DNA from 2 places in the Agrobacterium sp. GW821-FHT14E08 genome. Region 2 is predicted to be linked to the other one. Evidence: predicted binding sites of a transcription regulator. Region 2 holds the regulator's gene; the other holds the start of a gene.
The links. The regulator LexA, encoded in region 2, represses DNA repair genes until DNA is damaged. The targets are predictions, from matches to a motif close to TGTTCNNNNTGTGTTCNG.

Region 1: a site for LexA is predicted at 1,662-1,679, ahead of AC1ROR_RS08355 (putative DNA modification/repair radical SAM protein). Genes of this name have one in related genera too.

The regions. Positions count from the first base shown of each region.
Region 1 covers NZ_JBXAPJ010000001.1:1,684,797-1,688,208, reverse strand. The annotation lists gene AC1ROR_RS08365 (glycosyltransferase family 4 protein) at 1-895, opposite strand, end outside; gene greA (transcription elongation factor GreA) at 987-1,463, opposite strand; gene AC1ROR_RS08355 (putative DNA modification/repair radical SAM protein) at 1,685-2,917, shown strand; gene AC1ROR_RS08350 (UdgX family uracil-DNA binding protein) at 2,917-3,412, shown strand, end outside.
Region 2 covers NZ_JBXAPJ010000001.1:836,328-839,739, forward strand. The annotation lists gene AC1ROR_RS04070 (glutathione S-transferase family protein) at 1-646, opposite strand, end outside; gene lexA (transcriptional repressor LexA) at 1,085-1,807, opposite strand; gene AC1ROR_RS04080 (VOC family protein) at 2,018-2,902, shown strand; gene kdsA (3-deoxy-8-phosphooctulonate synthase) at 2,902-3,412, shown strand, end outside.

The DNA of each region.
Region 1 (3,412 bases), 850 kb from region 2:
CACCCGCTTCAACGACTGCGCCGGTCTCGCACTTGACGATCATCTCCTCATAGGCGCCGGCAGTGCTGGCGACGACGGCCGTTTCCGACGCCATGGCCTCTAGTGGTGTCAAGCCGAAACCTTCGTTGCGCGACGGCGCGACATAGAGCGTCAGCCGCCGGTACCACGGCTTGATGTCGTCCACCTCACCCTGAAACACGATGCGGTCCGAAAGGCCGGCGGCCTTGACGCCGGCCTCAAGTGTTTCGGCAAAAGCCTTGTGTTCCGCCGTCACACGGCCGGAAACCACGGCTGTCCATTGCGGGTAGTCGTGCAGGAGTTCGATCATGGCGCGCACGAAGAGGTCAGTGCCCTTCTGGTGGCGCACCCGTCCGAAGCAGCCGATCAGATATTGGCCCGGCAGGCCGGTTGCCGCGATCGTGTCCTCGGGGCCTTCTCCCGGATGAAATAGCTCGGTATCGACGCCATGCATGACGACGTGGTGGGGCACTTCCAGAAACGAGCCGGAGCGGCCGCTTGTCGCGACCACCGCATCCATCTTTGAAATCAGAAAGCGGGTATAGGCGGAATGCCGCCTCTGCGCTGCCGAGGTGAACAGCAGCTTCACCTTCATACGCAGCACATCGCGCATGAAAATACCCGGCAACATTTCAAGATTGCGGCGGGCATGCCAGATACGCGGGCCGCCCTGCGGGCCGTTTTGCCAGAGCCGCCACAGATCGCGGAAGCGCACATGCGGCAGATGCGGCGGCAGGCCCGGCCCGATGACGGCCACCTTCTGCCCCAGCCGGTTCTGCACGGGAATGAGCTGAACGATAGTGGAGGTGACGCCGGAGAGCCTGCGTTTGAAGTTCGGCGCAAGCACCTGCACATCTTTCAGACTGACGTGGGACAAGATGGGCTTCCGTCTTTGCGGCTAATGCGGGGGGATTGAAGACGTCAAAAAAAGCAATGCGCCCGCCTGGGGCGCATTGCACGTGAGGGCATCAGCCCCACTGTACCGCGAGAATCTCGTAGCCCTTGGCGCCGCCGGGGGCGTTGACTTCGATGCTGTCGCCGACTTCCTTACCGATGAGAGCGCGGGCGATGGGCGAGGAAATGGAGATGCGGCCGGCCTTCACATCGGCTTCCTGGTCGCCGACGATCTGATAGGTCTTTTCCTCGTCGCTGTCCTCGTCCACCAGCTTGACGGTGGCGCCGAACTTGATCTTGGAGCCGGACATCTTGGAAAGGTCGATGACCTCCGCGCGTGCGGTCAGGTCTTCGAGTTCGGTGATGCGGCCTTCATTGTGGCTCTGCGCTTCCTTGGCAGCATGGTACTCGGCGTTTTCCGAAAGGTCGCCATGGGCGCGCGCTTCCGCAATCGCCTCGATGATACGGGGACGTTCCTCCTGCTGGCGCCAACGCAGCTCCTCCTGCAGCTTGACGAACCCACCCTGAGTCATCGGTACTTTTTCTACCATTTTTTTATCCTTCGCAGTCCTGTCGCTTTACTTGCAGACACAAAAAGAAACAGGTTCCGGAGAGGAACTCCGGAACCATGCCAAAATCATAACTGAGCCGACTATATCAGAAGACGACAGCGAAATGCCAGCAAATTTGAGGCAGGAATATTTCTTCATTTATTCAGCGCCTTAACCGACAAGATTGACATTTTTCAATAGAACATATAGTGAACATAATCATGAAGAAGTCAATCAGGCAACGGCTGGCCATTCTTTCCGATGCGGCCAAATACGATGCGTCCTGCGCCTCCAGCGGCACGACGAAACGCAACTCTGCCGCGTCCGGTGGGCTTGGTTCCACAGAGGGGTCTGGCATTTGCCATGCCTATGCGCCGGACGGGCGCTGCATTTCGTTGCTGAAAATCCTGCTCACCAATTTCTGCATTTATGATTGCGCCTATTGCATCAACCGTTCTTCCAGCAATGTCGAGCGGGCGCGCTTTACCGCCGAGGAGGTGGTGTGGCTGACGCTGGAGTTCTATCGACGCAATTATATCGAGGGGCTGTTTTTGTCCTCCGGCATCATCCGCTCTTCCGATCACACGATGGAAGAGATGGTGCGGGTGGCGCGGGAACTGCGCGTTACGCATGGGTTTCGCGGTTATATCCATCTGAAATCCATTCCCGAAGCATCGCCAAAGCTTATTGAGGAGGCGGGGCTTTACGCTGACAGGCTGTCTATCAATATCGAACTACCGACGGATAGCGGCGTCAATCGTTTCGCACCGGAAAAGCAGCCCGCCAATATTCGCCGCTCGATGGCCGATATCCGGTTGAAGATCGAGGAGGCGGGGGAGCCGACCGTCCGGACACGCAAGACCATACGTTTTGCTCCCGCCGGGCAGAGCACGCAAATGATCGTGGGGGCTGACGGAGCCGATGACAGCACCATTCTTTCCACCAGCGCCCGGCTTTATGGCAGTTACGGTTTGCGGCGCGTCTATTATTCGGCCTTCAGCCCCATTCCCGATTCGTCGAAGAGCCTGCCGCTCATCAAGCCGCCGTTGATGCGGGAGCACCGTCTTTACCAGGCGGACTGGCTTTATCGTTTTTACGGTTTCGATATTGGCGAGATAACCGCGATCGGCGGCGATGGCATGCTCGATCTCGATATCGACCCGAAGCTGGCCTGGGCGCTCAAAAATCGCGAGCGCTTTCCGGTGGATGTCAATGTGGCGGATCGGGAAATGCTGCTGCGCGTGCCCGGCTTCGGCACCAAGACCGTGGCCTCAGTCCTGTCGTCACGCCGCTTCCGGCGGTTGCGGCTGGAGGATATCGCCCGCTTTGGCGTTTCCCTCAAAAAGGTGAAGGCCTTTATCGTGGCGGAAGGCTGGACGCCTGGCAAGCTGACCGAGCGGCCGGATTTGCGGGCGATGTTTGCACCCCAGCCCGAACAATTGTCGCTGTTGTGATGTACAGCACGGTTCTGGAAGGGCGGGGCGACTTCGGCGAGTGGCGGGATGCCGCCCGTGCGGCGCTTGCCGCGGATATTCCGCCTGACATGATTGACTGGCAGCTGCGGAATGACGGCGCCGGGCTTTTCGATTTTGCCGGAGAGGCGTTGCCGGTTCCGGGTGCGCGTGGCGCGCAAGTGTCCGTTCCGGCCTCCTTCGTGGCTTTGGCGCAAGCCATTATCTGTCACAGCGATCCGGGCCGTTTCGCGCTGCTTTACCGGTTGCTGTGGCGGCTGAAGCGCGATCGGGCCCTGTTGCAGTTCAAGTCCGATCCGGATGTTTCAGAGGTTCGGCTGCTTGAGAAATCGGTGCGCCGGGATTGTCACAAGATGACGGCCTTCGTCCGTTTCAAGGAATTGCTCCTGCCACAGGGGCAGGGCGGGCGGCGGCGTTTCGTGGCATGGTTCGAGCCGGATCATTTCATCGTCGAGCGAACGGCCCCGTTTTTCCAGC
Region 2 (3,412 bases):
CGCCGATCCCGCCAATTTCTTCTTCATGCGCCGTGTCACGCCAGGTTTCCTTCAAACCGGCCTCGTACCATTCACGCATCGCGGGCAGGGCGAGCAGCCTTTCGCAATAGCTCCTGGCCGCGGGTGAAAGATCGGCGCCATAGCTCTGGAAACGGAACGCCACCGGGCAGAAAAAGGCGTCGACCGCCGTGAATTTCGCGCCGGCGAGATATGGTCCACCGAATTTTTCAAGGCCTTCGCTCCACAGCGCATCAATGCGCTTGATATCGGCGGCAAGCCCGGCATCCCCGCCCTTCGGTCTTGCCCTGATGCCGACAGACATGGGATAGAGATTGCGCAGCGAAGAAAAGCCGGCATGCATTTCACTTGCCGCCGACCGTGACCAGGCCCGTGCCTGCTTGTCGCTCGCCCAGACACCCTGATGTCTTTCAGCAAGATATTCAGCGATCGAAAGCGTTTCCCACACCATGAAGCCGTCATCGACAAGGCACGGCACCTTGCCGGTTGGCGAAAAGGAGGAGAAGGAAATTCCTTCACCGAACGGAATGAGTTTTTCGGTGAACGCGATACCCAGCGTGCGCATCAACACCCACGGCCGCAACGACCATGAAGAATAGTTCTTATTCGCTATATAAAGATCGTACATGGCGTATCTCCCGGATATGACGCGCATTTTTATACCTGCCGGGCGTCCGTGGAATATCGAAAATAATCCATGGCTCCCATAAGCCGTATTGATGAATGATAAGGGGAGGGCATGGACGGCAACGCTTCGCAAATATCACCGTCCGGAGACAGCTGAAAAATCACCAATCGACCGACGATGCAATTCAACTTCGCGAAGGCTTGGTGAGAATTCAAGAGCTGAATGCGGCAGGCCAGACCTATGTCGTCATACTAGCAAAACGGAAAATCAGCATGAAACTGTAGCCAGTTTCGGAAGGCATCAGGCATCGCCCGCGTCAGTCACATACCACCGTGCGTATCCAAATTATGCCATGCTTCAGGCAGTCTTCACCTCTCATACAGGCGTCATCATCAAGACGACGCCTGTCGAAAACCGGATGACATCCCGTCCATCGGGTCAATGATAACGGCGGATCAACCCAACCAGCTTGCCCTGGATTTTCACCCGATCCGGTCCGAAGATGCGGGTCTCATAAGCGGGGTTTGCAGCCTCGAGCGCGATGGAGGCGCCCTTGCGGCGGAAGCGCTTCAGCGTCGCCTCCTCGTCATCCACCAATGCCACAACGATATCGCCCGGATTGGCTGTATTGCCGTTGCGGATAATGACGGTGTCGCCGTCAAAAATGCCGGCCTCGATCATCGAATCGCCCTTGACCTCAAGCGCGTAATGTTCGCCGGTGCCCAGCATATCCACCGGCACGGCAACGTCGTGGGTGTTGTTCTGGATGGCGGAAATCGGCACGCCGGCGGCGATACGGCCCATGACCGGCACGGTAACGGCGCCACCGAGATCATTGGCTGGTGCCTTGGGGGCAGGGGTCGGTTCCGGCGTCTTCGGCTTGCCGAGGCTGCCTTCGATGACGCTCGGCGAAAAGCCGCGCTGCGGCCTTGCGCCCGGCGCGTAGGCCTCGGGCAACTTGATGACTTCCAGCGCCCGTGCCCGGTTAGGTAGCCGGCGAATGAAACCGCGCTCTTCGAGGGCAGTGATCAGCCGGTGAATGCCGGATTTGGAGGCAAGATCGAGTGCGTCCTTCATTTCATCGAAGGAGGGCGGCACGCCGGACTCTTTCATTCTTTCATGAATGAAGAGAAGCAATTCCTGCTGTTTGCGCGTGAGCATGAGGAAAACACCCTTGAGAATCGTAGTGGAGATCGCGAAACAAATACAGAACGAACACTATATGTTCCATATGTGTTCCGCAATCCCCTAAAATTTCGTGAAGCTGCTATCTGTTGTTTTGATGATTTGCCTCATCGCACGAAATTGTGCTTTTCTTCGCCTCGAACCGGTGCAGCATGGCTTCCTGTCGCGCCGCCAGCAGGAATGACAATGACGAAACCCTATTGCATCGATCATCTCGTCTTGCCCGTGCAGGCTCTTGCCGTTGCGGAAAAGCGCTATGAAGACCTCGGCTTCACGGTTGCGCCGGAGGCTCTTCATCCCTTCGGCACGCAGAATGCATGCGTTTTTTTCACCGATGGGACCTATCTGGAGCCGTTGGCAATTGCTGATCCGGCTAAATATAATGCCTCCGTGAACCGTGGCGATGTGTTCACAGGCAGGGATCAAGCCTTCCGGCAGGGTCATGGCAGGGAGGGATTTTCCGCTCTGGTAGCCCGAACCGGGGATGCCTTTGCCGATCATGAGAGATTTGCGGTCTCCGGCCTTTCGGCGGGCGATATCTTTGAATTTTCGCGGCCTGTTCGAATGCCGGACGGTTCGCAAAGCGAGGCGGCATTCCGGCTTGCTTTTGCAGCAGCAAGCGGGACGGCTGCGGATTTCTTTTCGTTCAGCTGTCAGCGGCTTCAGGTGCTGCCGGGCGATCGCACGGCACTGGAGCGCCATGCCAATGGGGTTCTCGGCCTCAGCGAGATCGTTCTGTTTTCAGGAGCCGATCGAAATGCGGCGCGGCTGATCGAAACGGTTTTTCGCTGCAAGGGTGAAATGTCCCCGGATGGTGATATGGTTTTCGCAACCGGCAATGCGCGCATCCGATTGGCGGCAAAGCCGGTTTTTGGCGGGCATGGCATGGATGCCAGGGAGTGGGGCGACGGCGGATTGCGCGGCGCGGGCGTCATCTTTTTGTCACACGATCTTGCCGTGACAGAAGCTGTGCTTGCTGCTAATGGCGTGTCCTGCGCAAAAGCGGGCGGCCGCCTGGTGGTGGCAGCAGCACCCGGTCAGGGCGTAACATTCGCCTTCGAGGAAAAATGATGAGCGTTACGAACAATCTCAAAGTCACCGCCGGCGATGGCGCCAGCAAGGTTTCCTTTTCCAATACAGAGCGTTTTTCGCTGATTGCCGGCCCCTGCCAGATGGAGAGCCGCGAACATGCCTTCATGATCGCCGGTGTCCTGAAGGAGCTTTGCGACAAGCTGGGGATCGGGCTCGTTTATAAGTCGTCCTTCGACAAGGCGAACCGCACCTCGCTTTCCGGCAAGCGCGGCATCGGCCTTGAGAGCGCCATGCAGGTTTTCGCCGACCTCAAGAAGGAATTCGGCTTTCCTGTTCTGACTGACATTCACACCGAAGAACAATGCGCCATCGTGTCCGAAGTGGTGGATGTGCTGCAAATCCCGGCCTTTCTCAGCCGCCAGACAGATCTTCTCGTCGCCGCCGCGAAAACCGGCCGCGTCATCAACGTCAAGAAGGGCCAGTTCCTCGCCCCCTGGGACATGAAGAATGTGCTGGCCAAGCTGAATGAGAGCGGCAATCCGAATGTGC